4 regions of the Aliiglaciecola aliphaticivorans genome follow, and region 1 is predicted to be linked to each of the others. Evidence: predicted binding sites of a transcription regulator. Region 1 holds the regulator's gene; each other region holds the start of a gene.
The links. Region 1 encodes FNR, which switches genes on or off when oxygen is low (the NO sensors DNR and NnrR bind a similar motif). Its sites were predicted from a motif close to TTGATCTAGATCAA; they were not measured.
Positions count from the first base shown of each region.

Region 2: ACYVIL_RS00615 (DnaJ C-terminal domain-containing protein) is a predicted target of FNR. The motif match lies at 4,831-4,844, and genes of this name have one in related genera.
Region 3: uspE (universal stress protein UspE) is a predicted target of FNR. The motif match lies at 4,982-4,995, and genes of this name have one in related genera.
Region 4: ccoG (cytochrome c oxidase accessory protein CcoG) is a predicted target of FNR. The motif match lies at 2,228-2,241, and genes of this name have one in related genera.

Region 1 covers NZ_BAAGTF010000009.1:23,333-31,009, forward strand. Annotated here, with positions in the region: gene ACYVIL_RS05275 (glucosaminidase domain-containing protein) at 1-461, shown strand, start outside; gene ACYVIL_RS05280 (DUF2987 domain-containing protein) at 458-1,087, shown strand; gene ACYVIL_RS05285 (patatin-like phospholipase family protein) at 1,104-2,168, opposite strand; gene ttcA (tRNA 2-thiocytidine(32) synthetase TtcA) at 2,184-3,089, opposite strand; gene uspE (universal stress protein UspE) at 3,207-4,139, opposite strand; gene fnr (fumarate/nitrate reduction transcriptional regulator Fnr) at 4,253-4,990, opposite strand; gene ACYVIL_RS05305 (sulfite exporter TauE/SafE family protein) at 5,016-5,681, opposite strand; gene ccoS (cbb3-type cytochrome oxidase assembly protein CcoS) at 5,678-5,863, opposite strand; gene ACYVIL_RS05315 (heavy metal translocating P-type ATPase) at 5,876-7,677, opposite strand, start outside.
Region 2 covers NZ_BAAGTF010000002.1:31,817-39,493, forward strand. Annotated here, with positions in the region: gene ACYVIL_RS00595 (dsDNA nuclease domain-containing protein) at 1-467, opposite strand, end outside; gene ACYVIL_RS00600 (CsbD family protein) at 1,534-1,728, opposite strand; gene ACYVIL_RS00605 (Na/Pi cotransporter family protein) at 2,047-3,669, shown strand; gene ACYVIL_RS00610 (glycerol dehydrogenase) at 3,674-4,768, opposite strand; gene ACYVIL_RS00615 (DnaJ C-terminal domain-containing protein) at 5,019-5,966, shown strand; gene ACYVIL_RS00620 (chaperone modulator CbpM) at 5,968-6,267, shown strand; gene ACYVIL_RS00625 (hypothetical protein) at 6,350-6,925, opposite strand; gene ACYVIL_RS00630 (hypothetical protein) at 7,070-7,677, opposite strand, start outside.
Region 3 covers NZ_BAAGTF010000025.1:6,775-14,451, reverse strand. Annotated here, with positions in the region: gene nagA (N-acetylglucosamine-6-phosphate deacetylase) at 1-1,166, shown strand, start outside; gene ACYVIL_RS13945 (sugar MFS transporter) at 1,171-2,484, shown strand; gene ACYVIL_RS13940 (alkaline phosphatase) at 2,524-3,900, shown strand; gene uspE (universal stress protein UspE) at 3,991-4,917, opposite strand; gene ACYVIL_RS13930 (F0F1 ATP synthase subunit gamma) at 5,056-5,970, opposite strand; gene ACYVIL_RS13925 (alternate F1F0 ATPase, F1 subunit alpha) at 5,972-7,549, opposite strand; gene ACYVIL_RS13920 (F0F1 ATP synthase subunit B family protein) at 7,574-7,677, opposite strand, start outside.
Region 4 covers NZ_BAAGTF010000022.1:9,680-17,356, forward strand. Annotated here, with positions in the region: gene ACYVIL_RS12940 (serine/threonine protein kinase) at 1-696, opposite strand, end outside; gene ccoG (cytochrome c oxidase accessory protein CcoG) at 693-2,126, opposite strand; gene rutR (HTH-type transcriptional regulator RutR) at 2,267-2,950, opposite strand; gene rutA (pyrimidine utilization protein A) at 3,318-4,415, shown strand; gene rutB (pyrimidine utilization protein B) at 4,415-5,140, shown strand; gene rutC (pyrimidine utilization protein C) at 5,198-5,587, shown strand; gene rutD (pyrimidine utilization protein D) at 5,683-6,471, shown strand; gene ACYVIL_RS12975 (malonic semialdehyde reductase) at 6,527-7,117, shown strand; gene ACYVIL_RS12980 (flavin reductase) at 7,169-7,677, shown strand, end outside.

The DNA of each region.
Region 1 (7,677 bases):
CAGAGTATCGAGTTAATCCTGAAGATGACCAAGAAGTCATTGTGAGTCGTTTATTGGGTAAAATTGATGTTATCCCCGCTGAATTGGTTCTGATGCAAGCTGCTAATGAGTCGGCTTGGGGCACTTCTAGATTTGCCCGCAAAGGTTTCAATTTCTTTGGACTTTGGTGTTTTCGAAAAGGCTGTGGTTTTGTGCCTAAACGCCGTAATCAAGATGCCGCCCACGAAGTCGCTAAATTTAACAGCTTAGAGCATGCAGTTCGCACTTATTTTAGAAACATTAATCGTCACCAGGCCTATGCTCAGTTAAGGGAGATTCGGGCAAATTTACGTAATAATGATCAACAAATAACCGCTGAGAAGTTAGCTAAAGGCTTAAAAAATTACTCTGAACGAGGTGATGAGTATATTCATGAGCTAATACAAATGATACGTTTTAATAGGAAGTTTTTACCCACATGAAATTTTTGAGTTTTACATTTTTGTTGTTGAGTTTAAGTTGCTCTGCTTTAGCTGATTCCCTGTCTGTTGAATACGCAAGTTTTTATAGCCACCTTAGAAAAATTGATAATGAAGAAACTCCTGCTTTGCAGTTTGCCTTTGGGTTCAAGAATGTTAGGAACGGTGATTTGTGCCAAATTCAGTCGGCGAATATTGTGACCCAGAAAGTAACCCTTCCCGTTACTATTACACCAGAATATCGTTTTTTACTGCCAACTGAAAAAGCGTTAAAGCAAGCAAAAGCCATAGTTGAATTAGAACTGCTAGAAAATAGTAATCAGTGTGATATGTCGGTGCAACTTGAAACTAAGCCAAGTTATCTCAAAGCCCAATATAGCCATCAAGAATTACAAGATTTATATCAGCAATATGTGACATTTTTTGACGATATGGGCAGTTTTCTTTCGTTCTTAATGCCCTCGGTTAGTGGATTGCAGTTTTATTTCGATAGTGTTGATAAAGACTCGGTTCCCGAAGCCCTTTACGTGGACGAGCATCACGCAGTCGTGAGTAAAGATTGGCTAGAGCATGGCATGCAAGTTCATTTTTCTGATGCCCCATACAGAATTACAGCAATAACCAAGTAAATGAAATTGTGAGGGGCTAATCGAGACGCAATTGATACTTAATTTGTGCTGCAACACGATTCACACTTTGACGCCCCTCTTCAATTAACTCAGCAGCGCGGTGGAACTCCATGATGCCAAAATCTCTAAGTTGAGGCTCAATCAGAATGTCAGGAGGATCGCCAGCTAAGCGTGAACGTGTCACTCTAGCTTGAAGAATGTCTAAGGAGTTTGACATTACCCCCAGCATACTCGGTGTATTGTCTGTTAATTTCATCTTACTAGTCGTATGCGGTGTGGCTGTTTTATCTAGGTTATCCAAGGTTGATTCTGTGGATTCTGCTGGTGCCTCATTTTCTGATTTTATGCTTGATTCCAACGCCAAATCGTCTATATCTTCGATCTCTTCTAAAGATTCGAGCTCCTCGTCATCAATATCTTTTTTAAATCTACCGCTGAAAATGCGTTGCATAAATGAGTGACTTTTATTGAAAAAATCGTTGGTTCGCTTCTGGTTGTTTTCATGTTCCATCTGATACTGCGCCTGTATTTCAGGTCGAAAGTCAGCACTCAAATTTACCGCAAAAACAAAATCTGCACCGAGCTGGCGACACAAATTTACCGGCACAGGGTTCACCACCGCACCGTCTACTAACCATCGCCCTTTATACGCAATAGGCGGAAATAGTGCTGGTATCGCACAAGAAGCTCTGACAGCTTCGCCTATGGGCCCTTGGGTAAATGAAACCTCTTTACCGCTATAAAGGTCGGTTGCCACTACACCTAGTGGTTTGGATAATTGCTCAAATTCTCGTTCACAGAAGTTTTCCTCTAGCGCTTTAAACACTTTTATTCCGCTGGCAAGCCCGCCTTTGCGAAAACCAACTCCCATAAGCCCTAATACTTGCCATTCTGATAAAGAGCTGGCCCAGTCTGCTAGGGGCTCTAACTTATTACTCGCATAAGCCGCACCCACGTATGCGCCTATTGAACAACCTGCTACCACATCTACCTCGATGCCAAGTTCTTCTAAAGCTTGAATAATGCCGATATGCGCCCAGCCCCTAGCGGCACCGCTTCCTAATGCTAATCCAATTTTCATTTATTGAAATGATCCTTAACTTATATTAATAATATTGACTGTTTCATCTGTATTTATAGATGAAGGGGAGAAGTCATCTTGATCAAATCCAATGTCACCGTTAGCGAACGGCGTTTGTTGTGTCTCTAGGGTTTTAAAGTCGAAGAGTTCTTTATCGGCAAGGTGAGATGGAACCACATTTTGCATTGCCTTGAACATACTTTCTATTCTACCAGGAAAACGCTGGTTCCAATCATTCAGCATATTTTTTATCACTTTGCGTTGCAGGTTTTCTTGTGAACCACACAAATTACAGGGAATAATAGGAAATTCGACGAGATCTGAATACTGGCTGATTTCTTTTTCTGAGCAATAGGCTAACGGCCGTATTACCATTTGTTTACCATCATCGCTGACTAATTTTGGCGGCATGGATTTTAAGCGTCCACCATAGAACATGTTTAAAAATAACGTTTCCAACATGTCATCTCTGTGGTGCCCCAAGGCAATTTTGGTTGCGCCTAAACGGGTCGCTGTTTTATACAATATTCCTCTTCTTAACCTAGAACAAAGAGAACAAGTGGTTTTTCCTTCAGGAATTTTATCTTTGACAATGGAGTAGGTATCTTCGGTTACTATTTCAAAGGGGACCTGCAAATTGTCTAAGTAATTAGGCAGTATCTCAGCTGGAAAGCCAGGTTGTTTCTGATCTAAATTTACCGCGATAATCTCAAAGTTAATGGGGGCAATTTTTTTAAGAAACATTAATATATCGAGCATGGTGTAACTGTCTTTTCCACCAGACAAGCAGACCATTACTTTATCGCCATCTTCAATCATATTGAAATCGGCAATCGCTTTACCTACATTGCGTCTTAAGCGTTTTTGGAGTTTATTGAAACTGTATTTTTTACTCTCAGACAGAGACTCGAGCTTACTCATCTTATTCCTAGAAAACATTGCTATCAGCCCAGATTATACCTGTCCTCCTAACGGACATAAATACTCTAATTTCAAATGTTTTTAATCAACACTGAGTCTGATAGCGTTTTTGTCTTGCTAGTGCTTAAGTGGACACTCAAATCCTTCGGGTTTAATTGCTAATACATCGCAATTGAGTGAGTCAATGGTGTGCTCAGCGGTATTACCGATAAGTGCTGCGGTTATACCTGTGCGACCTACGGTGCCAATAACAACGAGTTCAGCGTCAATGGTTTTCGCCACTGAAGGTATCACATCTTCTGGAAGCCCTTCGCTTAAATGCTGGTTTTCTTGGGGGATATTGAATTTTTCTGCATGTTCAAGCATCGCTTTTGCATGAAATTGTTTCACTGATTCAGTATAACCAACAGGGTCGAACTCTGGAATTTCGATGGCGATGTTTACAGGCGTTCCGGGATAAGAATTGACTAAGTTAATCTTACCTTCTAATAAATCCGCCATTATCGCAGCTTTTTTGGTGATGAGGTTATTTAAACTGCGGTGTTCTTCATCTTCGCTTCCCACATCAACAGCCGCTAAAATATTACCATTGACAGGCCAGTCATGCTCTTTGACAAGTAAAACTGGAACCGGAGATTTACGGAGAATATGCCAATCAGTTGGGGTGAATATGACTGACTTTAAGGTGTCGTGCTCATGAGTTCCTTTGACGATTAAATCATAACTGTGATCAATCACCTCGAATAAAATACTTTCATAAGGACGATTATGCCAAACGACTTTGATATCTACTGAAGTCGATGAATTGGTCGCTAAGGGTTCGACAATATTAGCAAGCCATTCGGTCTTGTCATCTACCACAGCCTGCCGCATTGTTTCGCGTTCATCTACCGTCAGCATAGTCGTCATTTCATATGAAAAATCGTATATAGATAGAAATGCGGTGATGCTCGCGCCGGTCTTTTGAGCCAACAAAAGGGCGCGCTTAAAAGCTTTCTGATCTTCTTTGGATGGATCGACAACAGCTAAAATTTTGTTAAAAACAGACATAAGTTAACTCCCTTCATAGATTTACACTCACAACTTAAGTGTATGGGTACTTTAGCTATTTTGCCAACTAACAGAGTAATTGTTTTGACCTATATCAACGTAACTGGAAAGACTTATCCGCACGCTTTGTTTTGCACAACATGCTCACCTAGTTTTTCTCTGAGGCCAGGTAAATTCAATATCTGAATAAACTTACCATCTACTTTTATGATATTTTCTTTTTGAAAGCGCGTTAATAAACGACTTACTGTTTCAACCGTGAGTCCGAGGTGATTACCTATTTCATTGCGCGTCATGGTTAAATTAAATTCTGTTTCTGAAAAACCACGGGAGTGAAAGCGATCAGACAAATTAACTAAAAAGTGTGCAAGACGCTCTTCCGCTGTGCGTTTATTTAACAGCATCATTAAACTATGATCTTGATTTATTTCGGTGCTCATGATTTTAAGCATTTCTTTGCGTAAAGAAGGTAGCTGCTCACTCATGGTATCAAGTTTATCGTAGGGTAATTCACAGACCATCGAGGTTTCCATGGCCTGATTATAACTTTGGTATTTTTCTGAAAAAAGTCCGTCAAATCCAACTATATCACCGGGGAAATGGAATCCAGTGATTTGTTGTTCACCATCTGGCGAGGTAATGTAGGACTTAAACGAACCTGTTCTTACGGCAAACAAAGAGGTGAATTTCTGCCCTGGTATAGTGAGTTGATCATTTTTATGTAAAGGACGTTTGCGTTCAATTATTTCGTCCAAACTTTCCATTTCTGTTTGATTTAACGCTACGGGAATACACAGATGGTTAAAACTGCAATTTTGGCAGCGAATACTAAACTTGTTCGAATCAGACATTAGTTAGTTCCATGTAATTCATCAGTTACCAATTATGAATCCCTTGATAACATAAAATCAAGCCAAATAAACATAATAAAACTGCTACGCTGCGTTTCACCATAGCATGAGTTAACCAATGTCTTATTTGAGTTGCGCTCGCACCCATTGCTAACATGATAGGTAGGGTGCCTAAACCGAAGCACAACATAGTTAGTGCACCTTGTACGACACCGCCAGTTGAAACACTCCAGGTTAATGTTGAATAAACGAGTCCACAGGGCAGCCAACCCCAAATCAACCCATAAGGGACAGCATACATTGGATGTTTAAATGGGATAAATCGTTTTGATAACGGGCTGATTTTACGCCAAAAAATTGCGCCAACGCGTTCTACCTTAGTCAGTAATTTCGACCATTGACCAACATACAAACCCAGTAATACCATAAATACGCCGCCAAAAAGAGTCAACGCTTGTGGATTGATAAAAGACTTAGTGGTGACAATTTGGCCTAATAGGCCTGCGATGGCTCCTGCAAGACTATAAGATAAAATACGCCCCGTATTATAGGCGATTAAGAAAGGCCATTGAGATTGGTTTTTTGGTAAGGCAAAAGTAAATGAGGTAACAATTCCACCGCACATTCCTGCACAATGTACACTCCCTGCAAGGCCGATTAAAATGGCAGAAAACCAGCTGATTTCGTTCATTTCTTTTCAGTTTTAGAGACTTTACTTTGTGCGTTCTTATCGACGTCGTCATCAAATAAAATGTTATAACCTTGACGCTCAAGGTCTTCAAATTGATTTGACTTTACCGCCCAAAAAAAGATCCCAATGGCTAACAAAACTAATAAAATAGCAATGGGTATCAGCACATAAATAATACTCAATTTAGTTTCCTATTAACGTAACAAGCGAATGGAGTTTGCTACCACAATGATTGAACTTAAAGACATACCAATTACCGCCATCCAAGGGCTTAAATACCCAGCCACTGCCAGGGGCAGAATAAGTGTATTATAACCGATAGCCCAAAGCATATTTTGCTTAATCTTATGGCGCACTTTAATTGCCATACTAACAGCAAATTTCACATTGCTTAATTTAGTATTCAATAAAATGATATCAGCTGAACGTTTTGCCATATCACTGGCGTCTCCAACAGCAATAGACACATCTGCTGCAGCTAATACTGGCGCGTCATTGATACCATCACCGATCATCAATACTTTATGCCCTTTGGCCTGCAAACTTTGGATATAGGTGAGCTTTTGTTGAGGCGTTTGTCTAAAATATACAGTGGATATGCCTAATGACTCGGCAACGGATAATGCATTTTCTTGTGCGTCACCGCTTAACATAACCAGTTGCTTGCTGTTTAAATCATGCACTAGTTGCTTCGCGTCTTTTTTGACTACATCTTTGATTTTAAAAGCAGCCAGTAACTGTTCACCGAGTTGTAAATATACTTTGGTGTCATCCGCATCCAAGGGCAAATCTGAAGCGCTATCTAAAATGCTTAGGTTGCCTATCTTGACGTTCTGAGACTGATAGATACCCTGCAATCCTTTACCAGCAATAGAAACGACTTGGCTGACTTCTAAAGGCGTCTCAGACTGGAAGGCTCGAGATATAGGATGTCTAGAAAATTGTTCGATTCCTGCGGCTAAATTGAGAACAAAACTTTCTTCACTTTGGTTAAACAATTCAACTTCGCTGACACTAAAATGACCATTGGTGAGGGTACCTGTTTTATCAAAAATAACCGTATCAACATCAGGCATTACATCAATAATATTGGCTCTTTTCACTAACAATCCATATTGATTTAACTTTGCAATCGCACTGGTTAAAGCTGTTGGTGTGGCAAGGCTAAGAGCACAAGGGCAAGTGGCAACTAAAATCGATATGGCGACCCAAAACGCACGCTCTGGTTGATAGGCTAACCAGCCTAAATAGCTGATAAGGGTGATACCTAAGACTATAATAATAAAATACTTTGAGGCTACATCTGCATACACGGCTGCTTTGGGCTTGTCTGCCAGGGCTAACTCCTGAAGACGTAGAATTTTATTCACCAGAGATAATTTAAGTTCATTTTCGACGATTATTTCAAAGGCACCTGATAGATTTATGGTACCGCCATAAACATGATCACCTGCGCTCTTTTTGATTTTTTCTGACTCACCAGTGAGCATGGATTCATCAACGCTACCCTCACCCGATGTGATCACGCCATCAACAGGAAAGGTTTCTCCAGGGCGAACTAAAATTTGTTGCCCTTTTTTAAGATGTTTCGCTAATACTGAGCTCTGTTTATTCTCACTATCTATTCGGATCGCGGTCAAAGGAATGTATTTAAACATATTGGCTGATATTAGACTGGCTTGGTGACGTGAACGATGTTCTAAATATCGGCTTATTAATAATAAAAATATGAACATACAGACAGATTCGAAATAGATTTCTCCCGTATTGGTTACGGTTGCCCAAGCACTCGCTACAAAAGTACCAATAATTGCAATTGAAACAGAAAAGTCCATGTTCACAGATTTCATTCGCAATGAACTAAATGCACTTTTATAAAACGTGAACCCTGAATAAAGCACAACAGGTGTAGTTAGTAAAAAGCTTACCCAATGCAAAAAGGTTTTAGTGGAATCTTCAATGGAACCAAAGATCCCAAAATACAGACCTATGGCTA
Region 2 (7,677 bases), on a different contig from region 1:
GGTACCGACTTCCAGGCAGGAGGGAGTGCAGGGAGTCTTTGAATAGTGCTCTGGGGACTCAAGAAAACCATGTCGTGAGGGATTTCCTTATCGTCAATACTCTTTTTGAGCTGAATACTAGGTGATTGATTGGTAACGAAAACAAAGGAAGCGTCACCTTTCCTCCGCCCTTCAGAATGCTCTTTCCGCAAGTCTTTGAAACGCTCTATGGCACCTGAAATATCGCTATGCATGATTGACTTTGAACGAGTTTTGACTTGCACATAAATTCGCCCACAATCTGTAATAAGCTCTATATCTTCATCAAGCTCGACCATTACCACATTAACTTTTGCTGTTTGCGCCAGTAGCAAACAACCTACCGCATACAAGTGCTGGTACAAAAAACCCCTGTGCACCGACTCTTTGCGCGTTAACTGAGCGGCGTCCAAGACTTTTGAATTGTTCCTTTCATCGTTGTCCAGCATTTTTTGTCTTTATTTAGTTAGGAGTGTGAAGGCGTAAAACTTCATCCCAAATCACAGAATTCTTTACTACAAGTTCCAGCGTAACACTTATTTGGTTGAATTCGAAAATCGATGAATAACTTTAAAGGCTACTGAGTAAGTTTCAATAATAGCAAGCTTAAAGACGACTAAAAGAGGTTGCCTTTTTCCTAGTCCATTTTTATTAAAGATCAGCAAATATCTGAATGTAATAGTGTTCCATATTGAAGTCGGAGTGGCGCGTCAAAAACAAATAATACCTGTTGCTTATTGACAGGGTTCGTTCATTTTCTATGCATTCTGTGTGGGAAAGCTCTATGCAAATAATTCTCATTCGCTATGCGTGATTTTAGGGTTTTGTTTAGTAAAAGCCAATAAGTCTCCAATAATAATTTAAATCATTTAATGTTTAAGAGAGGGGCAAATAAAACCACATTTGGCTTCGTATTTTTCATACTGCTAGTGTTTACCAGCGAAAGTGAGTACTTATTAATAAAATAATATATAATTGAACATAATATACATTATGCGAATATTAGTATTAATGCACGTGGAGGGGCTTGGTGCACTTTCTTCAGTAAATACTTTTCATTTTTATGCGTCTCTGTGTGTCTGGTTTTAGAGTTAACCTCACAAACCTCATCAGATTTCACGTACAGCACGGTTAGATATTTTGAATAGGAACTGCTAGCTTATTTTGGTGACATGAATTTGCTGGTGGCAATCTGTCACTTAGTTTTTGGAATATTTATGCCTGAGCTTTCGATTACGTTTTAACGGATAAACTTAACGTCATCATGATGACTATTCACGTTTAATGCTTATTTAAGAAATGACCTTGTAGAGTAAAGATGTCTTTTGTTTTTGTGAGCTCGTTCAAAATACAATAGCTTGAATTGGGATTGAGTATGTGGTGTTTAGTATGTGATTGATTGAATATAAAAGCGTGGTCGACATTTATTGACCACGCTGTGCTTGTAACATAATAGCAACTTGCACCTCATGAGTTTATGGGAATTGAGGCACAAGGTCAGATTAGAAAAGTCTGTTAACTATTTAAAAATTGATCAACTTGCTTTTCTGCTTCTTCTTTGGATTTTCCATAAGATTGTTGGACTTTGCCAACCAACTCTTTGCGGGTACCTTCCATTTTGTCTAATTCATCGTCGGTAATTTTTCCCCAGTTTTTCTGTACTTTACCTTTAAGTTCTTTCCAATTGCCTTTTACTTGGTCATCGTTCATAAAATTCTCCGTATAAAATTAATGTGAATTAAGAATCGAATTGATTGCACAGATAAAGGAGCAAACACCAGACCATATTTCGGTGAGTAATAGTTTTACCTTGAATTTTGCAGCAAATTGACTGATTTTAAAGGGATATTTTTCGTTATTTTCTTTTTTAAGATCCAAAAATACGGCTTCTAGACTAATCTAGTACTAAGGTGTTTGAAATTATTACAGCTCTACTGTTACAAAATTTCATGTTAGAACATTTGAAATCGAATAATTTGCGGTTTAAGCAATTAAGATTTGGTAGCACATACATTGCGGGCGTATTGAATGACAGAAAGATGGATATTGATCGCTGAGGTTTTAGGCGGCATAGGGCTATTTTTGCTCGGTATGATTGTAATGACTGACGGATTAAAGTCTTTGGCTGGTAAGCTTATTCGATTCCGTTTAATGGAATACACGCGAAGTCCCTACTCCGGCGCGCTTTGTGGTGCGATTAGTACCGCAATTCTGCAATCCTCTAGCGCTGTAACAGTGGCGACTGTTGGCTTTGTTAGAGCAGGTTTAATGACCTTTAGTCATTCTCTGGGGGTAATCTTTGGTGCCAACATGGGGACGACCATCACTGGCTGGTTGGTTTTATTATTTGGATTTAAACTCAAACTAGGCGTGATTGCGTTTCCTCTTATTTTTGCAGGCGCGTTACTGCGTTTATTCGCTAAAGCAAACATAGGAGCCTTAGGATTAACCATAGCGGGTTTTGGACTGATTTTTGTTGGAATAACCGAACTTCAAGACAGCATGGCGATATTACGGGAATATTTTGCTTTCGAAGGTCTATCCGTTGCGACTTTACCGCAAAAACTATCCGTATTAGGCTTGGCAGTTCTATTTACTTTGGTAACCCAGTCATCAAGTGCCGGTGTGGCTGCTGCATTAACTGCACTTTATTCAGATTTAATTAATTTTGAAGTAGCAGCTACCCTAGTAATTGGAATGGATATCGGTACCACAGTAACGGCTTTAATGGCAGCTACAGGCGCATCTGTTGCCGCCAAGCGAACCGGTTATTCTCATGTGATTTATAATCTGTTTACTGGGATAACGGCGTTAATATTTGTCTCTCCCTTTATTAAGGTTTGGGAATACTTAACCGCCCAGCCCATTTTAGACAATGCTGAAGTTGCATTGATCGCGTTTCATAGTGCGTTTAACTTACTTGGTGTGATTATCGTTTTACCGTTTAGCAAGGTGTTTGCAAAGTTGATAGAAGGGCTCATTCGTAGTTCCCATGAAACCAATTCAGAACAACTTGATGACAGTCTGCTGAGTCAGCCATCAATAGCATTAGATTTGGCGTTAGACTCGTTAAAAAAACAACTGATGACATTGCTACAAACAACAGCGGTTATTCTGAGTAAACCTGCTGAAGAAGTAGAAACTAAACTGGTTGAATCACAAATCGATATCAATGTTGCACGGGAATTTATCGACCGCATACCCATTGAAAAAAATGATCAGCAAACGCGACAGCGCCTGCTCAACTTAATTCATACATTAGATCATATGCAAAGGTTACATGAGCGTTGTGAAGAAATGCCGAATCAATCGTTTACACATACCTTAGGGTTGAACAGCGCCCTGCCCGATGAACTTGATAATTATGCAAATCAATTATGTGAGGTGATAAAACGGTTAATTGAAGGGATAAAACACAATCAATGGTCAGGAACGGTAAAAGAGGTTTCAAATTTGTCGGATAAACTCAACGCTGCTCATCAAGCCTTTAGGCAGCTAGTTTTAACACAGGTTACTAATGATGAGTTTGATATTGTCGAAGCAACTAATATGCTAGACACATATCGCTGGTTACTTCATGTGGCTAAACACATAGAAAGATGTATTAGCCACTTATCAGAAGCCAGCGCGTTAACAACGGGCGAAATTTAAAGGCTCACAACTTTTTTCTGCGTCTTCCTTCAGCATCAGCTGCTTTAATACAATGCATCACTTTCCTATAAGTCACTTCATAGGGTTCATTATGGATTGTTTCACCTTCAGCGCATGCACGTTTGGCCACTTTTATTAATTCGTCTTCAGTGGGATCTATCATACCAATATCTTCAAGACAGATGGGTAGCCCAATGGATTGACAAAAGTCGAATACTAAATCGATGGTTTTACTAGGCCTATCGGTTAAAAACATCATTGCCTGAAGACCAATTGCTACTTTCTCTCCATGGTAAAAATTATGGGTAGCCGCAATGGTCGTTAAACCATTATGAATCGCATGAGCAGCAGCTAAACCCCCACTTTCAAAACCAAGGCCACTTAACAGTGTATTCGCTTCAACAACATGTTCTAGAGCCGGTGTGACTATATTGCTTTCACAAGCACGTTTTGCATAAACCCCATATTCAAGCAATATTTCGTGGCATAGTTTAGCTAAAGCGTATGCGCTCAATGGCCCTACTCTTCCGGTCATATTTGTACCGCGTTTAAGGCGGCAATCTTCAGCTTCAAACCAAGTCGCAAATGCATCACCCATGCCAGCCACTAAGAACCTGACAGGTGCTTGGCTAACGACATTGGTGTCAACTAAGACGACATCGGGGTTATGGGGTAACACCTCATATCGGTTAAACGAACCATCAGAATTATAAATAACAGATAAAGCACTGCAGGGAGCATCTGTAGAGGCAATTGTCGGGATTAGAATAACTGGACAACTTTGTTTATAGCCTACCACTTTTGCCGTATCAAGGGTTTTACCACCGCCAATGCCAATAATTACCTCAGTGGAGTCATTGGCAAAGCGATCACAGAGTTTATCAATTTCGTCATCACAACATTCACCGCCGAAAAGCTGAACTTTGCAATCGTTAAGTTGCTCCAACACCTCTTTGAATGGGCCGCTACTATTATCTGTTACAAATTTGTCAGCAATGATAAAAGCGCTTTTACCATGTCTAGCAATTTCTTCTGGTAAAATATTGAGTGCTTGATCACCTTGAACATAACGCCCAGGAAATATAGAAGTAGAAATCATTTTAGTGGCCTTATTTTAGTGCGAAGATGATTATTAATTTACCCCATTAGACGGGTTTTACGTTGATCTACATCAACAACTTTTGTTTATCAGGGGTTCAAACTATTATTAGTAATTGTTTAGGCTTGATAAAAGAGCACTAATGGGCTCTTTCTGTTTGTCTGATAGAGAGAAGCTATTTGATTACGGATGAAAACGCTAATTGCCTACCCATTAATAAAACCTATAAACTATCGAGGAAGGAACTTGTATGGAATTTAAAGACTACTATCAAGTTTTGGGTGTTGAAGATGACGCCGATCTAAAGCAAATTAAAAAAGCCTATCGTAAACTTGCCCTTAAACTCCATCCAGACATGAATGCTGCACCTGATGCAGAAGAAAAGTTTCGTGAAGTGGCTGAAGCCTATGAAGTGCTAAAAGACGAAAATAAACGGGCTGAGTATGATCAATTGAAGCGTTATGGAGGTCAAAATGAGCAAGGCTTTGATGTTCCTCCAGGGTGGCAATCTAGTGATGGATATACTCATGCTCGTGGTTCTGCAAGTGCCGACTTTTCGGATTTCTTTAATTCAGTGTTTGGGGGTGGAAGCCGACATCATCAACAATCACATCAAACTGAATCTGACTTGTATAAAGGTCAAGATGTCGAATTGGAAGTGCCTTTATTTTTAGAAGAATCGATTAAAGGCATCGTCAAACGCGTGGAATATAGTGTTCCTGCTTTGACGGGGAACAAAGTAGAGCAACTTAAAAAGTCATTAGAAGTGAAAATTCCAGAAGGGACGAGTGATGGCGAGCGAATTAGAGTAAAAGGTCAAGGTGTACCAGGTAGTGAAAGCTCTTTAAACGGCGACTTATATTTGCACATCCGTTTAATCCCCCACCCTCTATTTGATGTACAAGGTAATAATTTGTTACTTACCTTACCTTTAGCACCGTGGGAAGCGGCCCTTGGTACTAAGCTAGAAGTACCTACTTTATACGGTAAAATTAGCCTAAATATCCCGCCTAATAGTCATTCAGGTCAAAAATTGCGAGTGAAAGGTAAAGGCTTAAAACATAAAGGTAATCAGGGTGACTTATTGGTTGTCATTAAAATAGATATTCCTAATAAAACCACGGCTGAAACAGAAAAGTTATGGTCACAATTGGCAAACGAAGCTAATTTTAATCCCAGAGCAGAATGGAGCAAGTAAGATGTCAGAAATTACACTTCACCTCACAATTCAGGAGCTATGCCAATACGAAGAAATTACCCAAGATTCAGTATATGCGGTGGTTGAATACGGCATAGTTGATCCCGTTGATGGTAATGCTGTCTCGGAATGGGTTTTTGATTTAGACAGTGCCCATTGGATCAAAAAAGCGGTTAGATTGAATCAGCAATTGCAAATTGATTGGGTCGCGACGGCTATGGTCATTGATTTAATGCGGCAAAAAGAGAAACTCAAAAAAGAAAATAGCCAGCTAAAGGCTAGACTAGATAGACTGCTTTAGTGACAAGCAACTGTATAAAAAAGCCAGCCTCAAAAGAAGAGGCTGGCTTTTTATTATTAGGTCACTCGATATAGAGTTGGTTTTATTTTGCAATTAATGCGATTTCTGCATCAGAGTTTAAAACAACCCACCAAAGATTCCCCAAATCAGCATCAAACCCAACTAATGGATAATCGCTACATTCCGTCTCACGAGTTGGCGGTGTGGTTAAAAAGGTATCGTCCCAGCCTCCTTCAATAACACACGCCGCAGGTGCAATAGCCGCCCATGCATCGGATTTGCTTGCAAGTTGTACTGTCGTAACATCGATGGATTCTGGTACCACGAACTCTACGGCATATTGATCAGAGACAGCATCACTAATATCCCAAGACTTTGTTGCTGTTGCGGGTAAAGAAACAGCAGGTTTACCCTCGCCTTCTTCTAAACTACCTAAATCTGGGCCAGATAACGAGTACGCAAGTCCAGCATCAACTTCGATGTCTTTTTCAAGACCATAATCATCTTGATACATGCCGGTTTGGTTTTGTGTGCCACTAATAATTAAAATATCTGAACTGGTTTCGTCTGTCGCTGCTGTCCAACTTAATGTTACGTGTTCTTTTAAGTCTATAGTGGTTTCAGGAATGATCATTTCGTCATTATCGTAATCAGGCACTACACGATAGGCCGCATTTAAATTTGGAGACCATCGTTCATGGACTTGGAATAACCATTGATAAGCAGGCTGAACTACCGTTTAGGTCGCTGATTTTCGATAATTTCACCTAAGCACTTAATTTATATATAGAAATTAATTGATTTAACTATTTTCAGCGAGCGTTACCGCTACTGTCATTGCCGAGTAGAATTTCATTAGAATTACGAAGCCCTTGGGCCTACTGTCATGAATTTTATAAGAGAACACTTCTGGATTTTGGCCATAACTTTCTGTATCAAATAAAAATGCACTTACTCGCTCAATAGTATCATCAGTAATTGCATTAATTTCTTCGGAATTTTTAGAGCTTAGATCACGTAATTCATTGCTCATGACAAGTGCTGGTCCTTCCCATTTAGTTTGAGTGTGATGGTAATATAAGCCTCGTGCTATATGTGATAACACGTTATCAAAACGTTTTAGGTCGATTGAATACGCGGCGGTATGTTCTACTTTTCCATCTGGATGTTTCAGCATTACACGTTGATAATTATCTAAAAAGTTCGAATACGTGTCAGGACGCCTTTCAATTGCCCGCATAATCTTCGTGTTAAACAGTTGCTCCTTTATGTCGTTTCCATGAAAGCAGGTAGATAGACAAAATACTAAATATTCATCGTCTCTACTTTTATTATTATTGTGTTCCTCACAAGATGGCACCGTTATTAGTTCTTTGCGTAGGCTGAATTCCCCAAGCAAATCCTTCTGTT
Region 3 (7,677 bases), on a different contig from region 1:
CCCAGAAAGTGAGATTGCACGTTCGAAAATTATTTGATGGACAGGCATACCATAGTGATCAAGTGCTGGTGATTGAAGGCAGAAATATCATTGCAATGGATCAGGATACTTCGCAAGTTGATATTGTGCTTAACGGTCTCGTAGCTCCTGGGTTCGTAGATTTACAAGTAAATGGTGGTGGTGGTGTATTGTTTAATGCCCAGCCAAACGTGGCGTCTTTAAAGATCATCTTTGCGGCTCACGCTAAGTTCGGCACGACAGGGTTAATGCCCACGGTGATTACCGATGATATCATTACTATGGAAAAGGCGGCTGATGCAGTTGCTGAAGGGATTAGCCAAAACCTTCCAGGGATCTTGGGGATACATTTTGAAGGCCCGCATATTTCTACAAGAAAAAAAGGTGCCCATAGTCAGCAATATATTCGTCCGATTACAGATCGAGAGTGGGCGCTGTTTAAACGTAAAGATCTAGGTAAAATTATCGTCACTCTAGCACCAGAAATGGTGCCTGATGAGCAAATAAAAGCCTTAGTTAGCTTAGGTGTTAAAGTCTGTATCGGGCACAGTAATGCTGATGCGGTGACGACCAATAAAGCCCTCGAAAGCGGAGCCAGCGGTTTTACCCATTTGTTTAATGCCATGTCGCCAATTTCGGCCAGAGAGCCTGGCGTAACAGGTGTCGCATTAACTTCTGAAGTGGCACGTTGCGGATTAATCGTAGATGGTCATCATGTGGATGATCTGAATATTCGACTAGCCCTCAAAGCTAAACCTACGGGGGGGATATTTTTAGTAACCGATGCTATGCCACCAGTGGGAACAGATGCTAAGGAATTTGAATTTTTTGATCGGCACGTAACAGTAAAAGATGGACGACTAATATCTACAACCGGGGAATTAGCAGGTGCAGCCATCGATATGGCATCCTCGGTAAGATATTGTCATTTTAAATTAGGTATTTGTTTGGATGAATCCATTCGATTAGCTAGCCAATATCCTAAAGATTATTTATCAGATTCACCTGTAAAAAGCGGTTCGACAGTTCAACTTGCACCAGGAATGCTCGCCAATTTTATTCAATTGGATGAGCAACTCGTTGTGCAGTCAACATGGGTAAACGGCAATAAGGTCTTTTCCACAGAAACAATGGCTAATGAGGTCTAAAATTATGCAAACTCTAACAACCAATAAAACCAGTACCTTTGTTCCAATGATCGTTGTTGGTATCTTGTTTTTTATTTTTGGTTTCGTTACTTGGCTTAACGGCTCATTAATTCCATTTCTTCAATTAGTCTGTGAACTAAATGAGTTTGAAGCTTTGTTTGTGACCTTTTCATTTTATATCGCTTACACGGTGATGGCGTTACCCATGTCCATCATTCTTAAAAAGACTGGCTATCGAAACGGTATGGCGCTAGGGCTTGGCATAATGGCGGTTGGCGCTTTACTTCATATACCCGCAGCTATTACTGCAAACTATGCCTTTTTTCTCATAGCCTTGTTTGTGTTAGCTGCAGGTTTAACCATATTACAAACCGCTTCAAATCCTTACATTGTATACTTAGGACCGGTTGAAAGTGCTGCAATGCGCATCAGCATCATGGGGTTAATTAACAAAAGTGCCGGCGTTTTAGTTCCTATTCTATTTACGTCTTTAATATTATCAGACATGGGAAATTACTCAGAAGATGCTCTTAGCGGTCTGTCTGAGGTAGCAAAAAATCAGCGTTTAATGGAATTATCACATAATCTAATCGTGCCATATGTGTTAATGGCCATCGCGCTGGCCGTTTTGATTGCCTTAGTGAAGTTCTCTGCGTTGCCTGAAATAAAATCGACTAACAGTGATTCTGAAGAAAGTGGCAGCAAAACATCCATTTTTCATTTTCCTCATACAGTGTTAGGCGCAATTGCGTTGTTTTTCTACGTAGGGGTAGAAGTGATTGCAGCGGATACCATTGGTCTTTACGGTTCCGCATTAGGAGTAAGTAACTTTGCAGGTTTAACCTCATTTACCATGGTGTTTATGGTCATTGGTTATCTGGTTGGCGTTACATGTATTCCGCGATTTGTCTCTCAAGAAAACGCGTTAGTAGCTTCAGGCATTGCCGGCTGTTTGTGTATCTTGGGTATTGTATTTTCTTCTACTCAATCTACAGGTATTGCCGACGTACTGTGGGGATGGTCTGGTATACCAGTTATTCCTAACACCATCACTTTTGTGGCATTAATGGGCCTAGCTCACGCTTTGGTGTGGCCGTCTGTATGGCCTTTAGCGTTAAAAGGGTTAGGGAATTACTCGGCTCAAGGCTCAGCGTTACTAATTATGGGTATCTCTGGTGGTGCAATTTTACCTTTATTATTTGGTAAAATCTCCCACGAAATTGGAGATTTACAATCTGCTTATTGGATTGGTTTACCATGTTATTTATATATTTTCTTTTACGCTTTTCGCGGACACGCTATCCGTTCATGGAAATAGTAGTTTAAATCTTAACCATCATTAAAAAATAGGCTCAGTATGAAATGTAAAATTGGATTGCTCTCGTTGTCACTAGTGCTTTTTGGATGCAATGATCAACAACAGACAAATCAAACCACTTTGGTTCCAGAAAAACCTAAAAATATTATTATGGTCGTGGGGGATGGCATGGGGCCAGCCTATATTAGTGCATATCGATATTTTCACGATGATCCTAATACTGCGGGAATGGAACAAACGGTTTTTGACCGCACTTTAGTGGGCATGAGTAGTACTTATCCAGCCTCAGTTTCAGGATATGTTACAGATTCTGCGGCCGGTGCTACTGCGTTATCTGCCGGGGTGAAGACTTACAACGGTGCCATTGCAATGGATGTTAACAAACAACCAGTTACCACAGTGTTAGAAGTATCAAAGCGTCTAGGTAAGAAAACTGGCGTGGTAGTCACCAGTCAGGTAAATCATGCTACACCTGCAGGCTTTATGTCCCATAATGTTGCCCGTGGAAACTACGATGAAATTGCCGATAGTTATGTCGAAAATTACCAGATGTATGATGTAGTGCTAGGAGGGGGCTGGAAATTCTTTTTACGTGAAGACAGAGACTTAGTCAGTGAGTTTAAGGAACTGGGTTATCAATATATTGATGATTATGCCGATTTAGAGACGGTTCAACAAGACAAGCCGTTATTTGGCTTGTTTGCTGATGTTGGTTTGCCATGGGCGTTGGACGACAGTGATCCTAATCGTTTAAAAACGATGACATCAACTGCGTTGAACCAACTTGAAAGTGATAAGGGATTTTTTATGTTGGTAGAGGCAAGCCAGGTTGATTGGGGCGGTCATAGCAACGATATCGCAGCTGCTATGGGAGAAATGCAAGATCTTGCCAGCACTCTGGAAATGCTCGAAGACTATGTTGCTCAGCATCCTGATACCTTAGTTGTGGTAACGGCTGACCACAGTACAGGCGGTATGACCTTAGGAGCCAATGGAAAGTATCAGTGGAACCCTGAAATTTTGCGTACCATGAAGCATTCACCTAGTTACATTGCTGAGCAACTGTTACACACTGATATTACGCCAGAACTTGCTGCTGAGTTACTAAACTTTAAGTTAACTGAATCTGAGCTTGCGCTGTTAAACAGCAGCAAAAATATTGCCGAAGATAACCCGTCTTCAACCAGCGAGGGAAATCCTTACGCAGATGCATCGGCTGACGCCGTAAAAAAATCGCTTTACGTCAATATCAAACATATTATTGATGCACGCACTCTTACCGGTTGGACATCAGGCGCTCATACGGCGGTAGACGTGCCAGTATTTGCATTTGGCAGCCATAGCGAATCCTTTGTAGGGCTAAGCAACAATACAGATATTGCCAAAACCGTATTTTCGTTGCTTGAACAGAAATAACCTAAGCTAAAAGTAGAGGTTACCGCGCATTTTACGGCGTAGTAACCCAACTTTTATTGGCTAATTAATAATGGAGATTGGCTTCAGGAACTATACTTTTTCTGAGTCACTCTCGTCTAAGTTCAATGCCAGCACCTCGCAGTTGAGTTCAGCCAAAATGGACTCAGCCGTATTTCCTAAAAAAGCTGCCGAAATGCCTTTTCGTGCTACTGTTCCTAAAATCACCAATTCTGCATCTATTTGTTTAACAACATTCGGGATGACTTTTTCAGGCATGCCAGCTACAACGTGTTTTTTGGCCATGTTGATGTCATGGTCTTTTTCCATACTATCGAGTTTATCACTGTGAAATTGAGCACTGTTGGCACTGAGTTTTTCTAAATTTATGGTAGGGAAATCGATGGCAGCACTCATGTTATGCACCATATAAGCACTGACGGTGTGTATTTCACTGTCACTTATCTGAGCAAACAGTTTTGCTGATTCTAAGATATCTTGATTCAACGCCACATGTTTTTCGTCTTTGGCTAACACATCAACCGCTGCTAAGATAGGTGCGTTTGTCCAACTTGAATGTTTTACCAGCAACAAGGGGGCTTTACAATACCGTAGTAAGTGCCTGTCGATTGGCATGGCAAAGGGATTAATGCTCATGGAGTCTGCGGTAATACGTTTAATAACCAGATCCGGTTGAATTCTCTCAACAGCATCTTCTATACCTTCATACACCTCGCGACACCATTCAACATGAGTGGTGCAACGAATATTCTTTTTCTCTAGATCTTCAGCAATGCTATTGAGATAAAGATAACGGTCTGCAACATATTGTTTCTTCATTTCTTTGCGATGGTCGCTTGAAAGTACGTCGGTTAGCTCTAAAATTGGCTCGTAAATTACATTCAAAAGGTGGATATGCACCTCATTATTCAACTCGGCAAATTTTAAAGCTCGAAGCAATGCCTCGTGCTGTTTACGTTTACCACTGATTACAACTAGAATTTTTTGCGGTGCTTGCATAGTAATCTCCATTAAAGAATCAAGATGATAGGTTTCGACCATACACCGATTATTAATTGACTATTTGATGTCGATCAAACTTGATGAACAAAGAGTTTAGTCGAATATCTTTTGTAAATAGCATTATTTAACCGCTGTTCACTGTGTTTTTATTTTTTCTGGAGAAGAAAGCGCTTCAAAACCATTAACCAAATCAGCAAGTTCTTCATCAATGGCACTTTGTCTAAGTTTATTAAATGACTTTTGCATTTGTTCTTGTAGCTCTTCTATATTTTTTTCAGCCCGTTGCATGGCGATAAGGCGACTCGCATTTTCGCTTGCGAGTGATTCAATGCATCCTCTAAAAATTGAGGTGAATATGTATTCTCTTATTAGTTTGCTAACGGTTGTTGCAGGTTCAACTAGAAGTTGGGGGAGGCATCTGGTAGGCCAAGGTCGGGAAACAAATTCGTGTTTCCATGCGTGGTCAAAAGGCAAAATCCGTTGATAGCATGGCCCGTAATTAGGTTTGTCTAAGGTACGATTAAAAAACAAATAAACTTCTTTCAAGTGTTTGTTTGTCTGAAGCTCTTCAACTTCCAGTAAAATCTCTGCTACAAATGAGGTAATACTGTCTATTGAGTTGGGGAGTGAAAAATGTCTTCCTAGTAAGGCTTTTTCTCCTTCGAGTAAAGATCGTACCCGTTCTCCAGCGGTCAAAATTACCTGAGTTGCAGCAAAGTCCTTGCGCTTTTCGTTTAGAAAATTGACTAAAATATCGTTGAATTGGCCGACTAATCCTTGGTCTGAGCCGATGACAATAATGCCTATTTGAGACTTGTGAGCTGCTGATTTTGAGATTCTATCAGTTGTTGGGTAATCACTTTTATCGGTATTGATAAAATATGCTGTCAATCCTAATTGCACGGTTCGATAGTAATCATCCAGTGAAAGGACGGCATTTTCATATTGGTTGATGTTTGCAGCTGCCATAGCTTTCATGGTTCTTACCACTGATTTTAAATCAGTTGCACTCACAATTTTACGTTGTAAATCACTATTCGATTCACTCATATCATGATTCGCCGTTAACCGCTTTGTGGTTAGCGTCAGTCTCGGAATCTCTTTGTAAAGGTGTTAAAACCTGTTTGAACATAGAAGAAATAAGTCCTAGTTCATCTTCCTTGAGGGGTTGCGCTAATGTTAATTTGCTTTGAATATCCTGATTAAGGGTAACTAACCCGTCTAGCACGGCATCTTGCGCCTGTTGAAGAGACGCTAGTGGAATTCCATCAAAGAAATGATGTGTAAGGGCTAAGAGTACAAGAATTTGTGCTGATACTGATAGGGGCGAGGATTCTGGTTGTTTCAGACATGCTCTAATGCGCTTTCCATGCTCTATCGTTGCTAGGCTACTTTCATCCAAACGGGCACCAAAGCGCGCAAATGATTCTAATTCTTCAAATTGCGCATATTCTAATTTCAATGTGCCTGAAACCGCTTTAAAACCAGCATGTTGGGCTTTTCCTCCCACTCTGGAAACGGATTTTCCCACATCAACAGCCGGTAATATCCCTAAATCAAATAATTTAGGCGATAAATAGATTTGCCCATCGGTAATTGAAATTAAGTTAGTGGGTATGTAGGCAGACATATTTTGTTCTTCCGTCTCAATAATAGGTAAGGCCGTAAGCGAGCCTCCGCCATTTTCTTCGTTTAAATGAGTTGAACGCTCCAGTAAACGTGAGTGCAAATAAAAAATGTCACCTGGAAAGGCTTCTCTTCCCGGAGGGCGGCGAAGCAATAATGATAGCTCCCGGTAGGAACGAGCGTGACGGGTTAAATCATCATAAACGATAAGTACATCCTTGCCAGCGTGCATGAAGTATTCGCCAATACTGGTTGCAGCGTAGGGAGCAATATAATCTAAGCCGGGAGGATCACTACCTTCTGTTGCCATAACAATTGTGTATTCAAGGGCATTATGTTGCTTTAGAGTGGCGATAGTTTTCGCAATGGATGAGGATTTCTGGGCGATAGCGCAGTAGATACATATGACATTTTTGCCATGCTGGTTAAGAATAGTATCAATGGCAATTGACGTTTTGCCAGTTTGACGGTCGCCCATAATGAGTTCCCGTTGTCCCCGGCCTACGGGCAGTAGGGCATCTAACACTTTAATTCCCGTTTGTAACGGCTCGGTCACTGGTAACCGTGACATGATCTCTGGAGCGGGACGCTCTATGGGTAAACGCGGAGTTTGTGAAAGCTGACCTTTGTTGTCCATAGCGTGGCCAAGTGGGTCGATAACACGGCCTAATAAGTGTTCGCCCACGACAATGTCCATTACCCGCCCAGTCCGTTTTACTTGATCCCCTACGCTTAACTGACAATAGTCTCCTAGCAGTACCACGCCGACTTCGTCTTCATCTAAATTAAATGCAATACCGTAAATATTGTTTGGGAAAAGCACCAATTCTTCAAAGCCAACACCCGGTAGCCCGGTCACCGAGGCTATTCCTGGGGATACGCTGTTAACAATTCCGACTTCTTCCAGTAAGCAGTTGATCTTTCCGTGAGCATTGGACTGATTCAGCTGATCAAACAGTAAATCATACTGTTGTTTTAAACTTGCTTGCGGTTCCTGTTTCATTTTTGTTTCTGCGCTTTAGTTAATTTAACCGATACTTGATTGCGGTGTGTCTGAACTTTCTACCTGGGTTGCTTTGATAATATGCTCTGAAGTGAGTTTAGGTTGTTGCTGCAGAAGATTTGTTTGCA
Region 4 (7,677 bases), on a different contig from region 1:
TAAGTCCTGAATAGCTGGACCCATTCTGCAATCATCCAAATCTACGAAGGTTGGACCATCTCGCCATAAAATATTGCCCGGATGACAGTCACCGTGAAGACGTATGCTAGTGTTAGGTTTATATAAGCTTGCTGCTAACCCGCTTACTTGTTCTAAAATGGTGAAAAATGCGGTGTGTAAACTGCTCGGAATGAGTTCCGTTTTATGCAAGGTTGCTACCGCATCAAGCAAATGCTCCTGCACACTGAAGGTCGGACGATATGCAAATGAATGACCTTTTGATACTTGATGAATGCGACCGATAAAGCGTCCCATCCATTCCAGTTGGTCAAGATTATCCACTTCGAATTGTCGACCACCCACAGATGGGAAAATGGCAAAATGAAACCCCTGATAACTGTGCAAGGATGAGTCGTCTGTGCGCAAGGGTGCTACCACCGGGATTTCATGGTCATTTAGTTCTTGGGCAAAGTCGTGTTCTTCTTGAATCTGTTCGCGACTCCAACGCTGAGGGCGATAAAACTTGGCTACATAGCGTTGTTTATCGTCGCAAACAAATTGATAAACCCTATTTTCATAACTGTTTAACGCCAGTAATCCTGAGTCTACTAAATAGCCTTTGGACTCAATAGCATCCAAAATTGTATCAGGGCCCAGTTGCGCGAAATCAAATGTTGTATCAATTGAGTCACTCATCGATAGATAAACTTACTGGTTTCACTCATTTCAATGGGGGTGTCATGGCCATCGATAGACGTGACTTTAAATTTAAACTCAATGACTGTTTCATCTAATGCATAAGGGTCAATGGCAATGCTAATTGGTAAGTTTAATACTTCACCGCCTGCAACTGTTACTTGTTCTGGACCTATATATTTATTACCTTCTAAACCGACTACATCAATTTTATAAGTGTGTTGAGTTTGAGATTTGTTTAATACTTTTAAGGTGTAGACATTTTCGATTAATCCCTCATTGGTCTCTCTAAACAACGAATTGCGATCTCGAATAATGTCGACTTCCAATGGTACTCGAGCGATAATCTCGTAGGCTAAAAGAGACGTCATAATTAATAGTACGACGGCGTATCCAATCAATTTGGGACGGAATATCTTAGTTTTACCGCCGGCCAATTCATGTTCCGATGTAAAACTAATTAACCCCTTGGGATAATTCATTTTCTCCATTACCCCATTACATGCATCAACACAGGCACCACAGTTAATGCATTCATATTGAAGACCATTGCGAATATCGATGCCTGTGGGGCATACCTGAACACACAAGTTACAATCGATGCAGTCACCAATGCCTTTTTGTTTGATTTCTTCGTAACTGGTTTTCCGTGAACGGGGTCCGCGTTTTTCTCCCCGGCTAGGGTTATAAGCAACGGTAAAAGTATCTTTATCAAACATGGCAGATTGAAATCTGGCATAAGGACAAATGTGAGTACACATGATTTCTCGCATCCAGCCAGCATTCCCATAGGTACAAACCGTAAAAAAGATAACTGAAAACCCCGCCCAAAAACTGACATTGAAGGTGAAAAAGTCCATAAACAATTGGTTTATTGGGGTGAAATAACCTACAAAACTAAGAGCTGTCAGCAACGCCACTGTTATCCAAGCAAAGTGTTTTAACGATTTGCGCCAAAACTTGTCGAAATCCATTTTTCGTTGGTCAAGTCTAATGCGCTTGTTTCTAGCTCCTTCTATTTTTTCTTCAAACCAAATATAAATAAATGTCCAAGTGGTTTGCGGGCACATAAATCCGCACCAAACTCGGCCAGCAAAGGTGGTGACAAAGAACAGCGCGAAGGCGCTAATAATCAGAATCCAGGCGAGTAGGGTTAAATCCTGTGGCCAAAGGGTGAGGCCAAATATATTGAAGCGCTGGGCTCCAATATCAAATAGAACCGCTTGATTTGAATTGTATTGAATCCAAGGGATGACTGCAAAAATACCTAGAAAAATTAAGCCGAAGAAGCGTCGAAAAGTCTCTAACGTCCCCTCAACTGCGCGGACATAAATTCGACTTCGTGGTGTATAAGCATTTTCATGCTTACTGGCTTCTGGTTGGTGAACTTTTACGGCGGTGACATCTTTGATTGGAATGCGTTCACTCATTCATTTATCCTTTACGGGACTGCTAAAAATTACAATTAAATCGAAATTTTTATAAGTTAACAAATTATCTCCCTATTATCGCACAGACTGTTCGCTTATTGTTAATCTGGATCAATGAATTAACTGGTTTTTTTAGCGTTTCAGCTATGTTGGGGCCTAACACCGTTAAGAATAATTGTCTGAATGCTATGTAATGTCGCGGCAAAAAATTCAGGATCGTCTAAACTTTGTCCAGTAACGGCCTCCACTTGGACACGAAAATCTGCATAATGTTGGGTTGTGGCCCAAATGCTAAAAATTAAATGGTAGGGATCAATAGGCGCTAACTTTCCGGCTTTAATCCAATCTGAAATGACTTGAACTTTTGCTTCGACAATTGCTCGTAATGGTGATTCCAATTGATTAAACAAAAGTGGCGCACCTTGCACTACTTCCATACAAAATAAACGGGACTCTTTAGGGTTGTCACGGGATAACGCTAATTTTACTTCTATATAATTTGCAATGGCCTCTATGGGATCTTGCTCTGAATTAAATCCTTTAAGTGGCACTAACCATACATCCAATAACTGCTGTATCACTTCAACGTAAAGCAGCTCTTTACTGGCAAAATAATACAGTAAGTTGGTTTTTGATACCTTGGCTAAATCAGCGATTTGTTCAACACTGGTGCCGTGAACCCCGTTGCTAGAAAATAAATCTAGCGCCGCTTGCATAATAATTTTACGCTTATTACGTTTTGCTTCAATACGTTTACTTTGCGTTTTAGAGCTTGATTCGCGTGTCGATTTTTTTAATGATTTTTTTGCTGGAGTAGAACTCATCTGACTATGGATATCCTATTTTAATGTTTCCCTGTCCACTATGTTTTAACCAAGATTTTGTTATTAAGCAAACCTAACTGATTTTAAACTTAAATAAATAACCCAACAAGGTGCTGCATCATTTGTGCGCAAATTGCACAAACCTAGTGCCTCAATGTAGACCAAGTGGTCCATATTTTTTGATGGGTTTGCAGTAACTATTTGTTATTTATGCTTTATATTTGGTTGGCGCACTTTGTGCTTTTCAGTTAGTGCTATCAATAAACTTCGGTATCTCAAACCCCCGCTGTTGCTAAATGCTGTTGACTAAACAAAATGTCTAAGGGGGTGGCTGCTCGTTATCTAATGAACAATAAGTGAGGCAACAATGGAAGTAGGTGTATTTATCCCAATTGGGAATAATGGTTGGTTAATTTCAAGTACGTCACCCCAGTACAAGCCTAGTTTTGATCTGAATAAAGATGTTGTTGTTAAAGCTGAACATTATGGTTTGGACTTTGCGCTTTCGATGATCAAATTGCGAGGATTTGGCGGCAAAACCGAGTTTTGGGATTACAACCTCGAATCCTTTACGCTAATGGCGGGCTTGGCCGCGGTGACAGAAAAAATCAAATTATACGCGACCGCCGCTACCTTGGTTATGCCGCCTGCCATTGTTGCAAGAATGGCTACAACCATAGATTCTATTTCACACGGTCGTTTTGGGATCAACTTAATAACCGGTTGGCAAAGACCTGAATATTCGCAAATGGGAATGTGGCCTGGGGATCAGTTTTTCTCTAATCGTTATGAGTATCTTGCGGAATACATCAAAGTCTGTAAAGAACTATGGGAAACCGGTAAGAGTGATTTCAAAGGCGAACATTTTCAAATGGATGATTGCAGGATGCTGCCAAAACCTGAAAAAAACATCCCAATTATTTGTGCTGGTCAAAGTGCCGCAGGAATGGCGTTTTCTGCGCAACATGCCGATTACAACTTCTGTTTCGGAAAAGGTTTAAACACGCCAACTGCCTTTGCGTCTACTGCTGAAAGATTGCAGGATGCGGCCCAAAAAGTGGGTCGGAATGTAGGCTCGGTGGTCTTAATCATGGTGATCGCCGCAGATACCGATGAAAACGCCATGGCAAAGTGGCAATTATATAAAGATGGCAAAGACCAAAGTGCGTTGGACTGGATGACGACTCAAGGCGCTGCGGACAAAAAGTCAGGTAAAGACACTAACATTCGTGATATGACAGATCCCACTTCTGCGGTTAATTTGAATATGGGCACCTTGGTTGGTTCATTTGCTTCGGTGGCCGCAATGTTGGATGAAATTGACACCGTCCCCGGTTGCGAAGGCGTGCTCCTCACCTTCGATGATTTTATTCAAGGAATGGATGATTTTGGTCAAAAAATACAACCATTAATGAAATCTCGCCAACATATTCTTACTGCCCAACCTCAAGCTAAGGAAGCCTGATGCTGAATAACGGTGAATTGAATATTGCTGGGCTTCGCAACGCAGATAAAAGTAATGAAGTCATTTTGTCGGCGCAACCAGAGCCTCTGGCAATGGATATTAAACAAACAGCGCTTATCGTGGTCGATATGCAAAACGCTTATGCCAGCAAAGACGGCTATTTAGATAAAGCGGGTTTTGATATATCGAGTACCGGTCCAGTGATTGCTAATATCACTAAAGCCATAGCCGCAGCGAGAAAAGCAGGCATAACCGTGGTGTTTTTCCAAAATGGATGGGATGCAGAATATGCTGAAGCGGGCGGACCAGGTTCACCCAATTGGTACAAGTCTAATGCGCTTAAAACAATGCGCAAGCAACCTGAACTAAAAGGCACTTTGTTGGCAAAAGGATCATGGGACTATCAGTTGATTGATGAGCTCAGTCCAAAACCAGGTGACATAGTTATTCCTAAAACCCGCTACAGTGGCTTTTTCAATACAAATTTAGACAGCATGCTGCGCAGTCGCGGTATTCGTAATTTAGTCTTCACCGGCATAGCAACCAATGTATGTGTGGAATCTACCTTAAGGGATGGTTTTTTCTTGGAGTATTTTGGAGTGGTGTTAGCGGATGCAACCCATCAAGCCGGCCCCGATATGATTCAAGAGTCAGCCCTATACAACATTTCTACATTTTTTGGTTGGGTGTCAACAGTCGAAGATTTTTGCAAAGTCGTTGCCTAATGATGGCAAAACACGCTAACTCAACTTTCCTAAACCCTAAAACATAGGTAATTAAGTATGACTAAAAAATCAATTATACCAGCAGGAACAGGCAAGCCATTAGCACCTTATGTGCCTGGCTCAATGGCTGATAATATTTTGTATGTTTCAGGTACTTTGGCCTTTGATAAAGACAACAATGTGGTACACGTTGGTGATGCCGAAGCGCAAACTCGTCATGTATTGGAGAGTATCAAAGGTGTCGTTGAGGCTGCTGGTGGAACTATGGACGATATCACCTTCAATACTATTCTACTTCGTGATTGGGAAGACTATGCTGCTATCAACCAAGTTTATGCAGAGTATTTTGCTGGCGAAAAACCCGCTCGGTATTGTATTCAATGTGGTTTAGTGAAACCAGACGCACTGGTTGAGATTGCCAGTGTTGCGCACATAGACCAAGGATAATAAATATATGCATTTAATTGCATGGTGTTGTTCTAAGCAATGCTTTTCATTTGAGTGCATGCATTTTAACCAACTTAAATGAATAAGTGAGCAACATGTTTTACGAAGTAGTTGGTTTGCAAGATAGTACTGCGCCCACCGTGGTTTTAAGTTCGGGATTGGGTGGCTCTGGGCGTTTTTGGGAAACACTAATACCAGTTTTAGAATCCACATGGCGGATAATTGTTTATGATCATAATGGAACAGGAAGAAGTCCAGCGAGTTTACCTAACGACTATTCGATAAAATCGATGAGCAAAGAATTACTCGCATTATTAAACGATATCCAAATACAACAATGTCATTTCGTTGGCCATGCATTGGGCGGTTTGGTGGGGTTAGAAATTGCCCTGCAACGTCCAGAGATCCTTCAATCTTTGGTACTCATTAACGCCTGGAGTAGCCCAAACCCACACACCCTTCGTTGTTTTAATATTCGCAAGGCACTATTACATAATTGTTCAGCCGAAGTGTACTTGCAGATGCAGGCACTTATGCTCTATCCGCCGGATTGGATTGCGGAAAATGTCGAATTACTCAACCTCGAAGAACAACATATGTTGAAAAGCTTTCCCGATAAACAAAATTTGCTGGCCCGAATCTCCGCATTGAGCCAGTTTGATATCGATGGGCAACTCAATGCAATCACTACCAATACCCTAATAATTGCCAATAAAGACGATGCCTTAGTACCATGGCAACGTTCTGCTATCTTGGCAAATGGGATTGGCAATTCAAAACTACACATTTTTGAATATGGCGGGCATGCGTGTACAGTAACCATAACTGATGAATTTAATCAGCTTTTACTTGAACATCTTAATCACTTTTTAAAGGGTCATTGAATCAACGCCTAATTTCAGGTGACTCTGACATAACTCGGTTTGGAATTTATAAATTATGACAACACAATTAGATAATGCGGCATTAGCGCAATTATTCACTCAAGCTCATACTCACACTAGCTGGCAGGATCGAAGCATACCCAAAGAATTGCTATTGCAGTTGTATGACTTGGTTAAATTGGGGCCAACATCCGCTAATTGCTGTCCGGCTCGTTTTGTTTTTATCAGTTCAGATGAGGGCAGGGAGAAGCTAAAACCAGCTTTATCTAATGGCAATATAGAGCAAACTATGAGTGCGCCTTGTACCGTGATTGTTGCATACGATAGTGAATTTTATGAGCAATTACCGACTCTGTTTCCCTACGCGGATGCCCGCAGTTGGTTTACTTCCAGTCCGGATGCAGCCTACGAAACTGCCATGCGTAATAGCTCTCTACAAGGCGCTTATTTAATTAGCGCTGCCAGAGCTCTAGGGCTAGACACTGGCGCAATGTCAGGGTTTAATCCCGAGTTGCTTAATCAAACCTTCTTTGAAAACAGCACGTGGAAAGTTAATTTTTTGATTAACTTAGGTTACGGTGATGGCATCAAAGTGCATAAGCGACTTCCTCGTTTGGCCTTTGATGAAGCCTGTGAAATTGTATAGCCCTTTGGCTTTACTCTGCTGTTAAAGGCGAATGTAATTAGGAGTGGTCCAGTGGAACCAGATATAAAAAAATCATCCTCACAATCTAATGGGATGCCTTGCATAACACCAGAGTGTTTTCGAGATAGCATGGCAAGTTTAGCCGGTGCCGTTAATATCGTCACTACCTCTGGTGATACTGGTGATGTGGGGTTTACTGCAACTGCGGTATGCAGTGTAAGTGATAATCCGGCGACCTTATTGGTCTGTTTAAATAGAAGTGCTTCGGTACACAGTGCGTTCGTTGACAGTCCTTATTTAGCGATAAATACACTTACCGAAGGCCATGAACCATTGTCGAATGTATTTGGTGGTAAAGCTGCAATGGCAGATCGTTTTGCAATAGGGAAGTGGGAAAGATTGAAAACCGGGTCGCCAGTGCTAGCAGACGCTGCTGTCGCCTTTGATTGTAAAATCACGCATATTCAAAGTGTTGCTACTCACGATGTTATCTTTTGTGAGGTCGTCGCAGTGAAGCAAAGAGAACAAGCTGGCGCTTTAGTTTATTTCCAACGGGGATA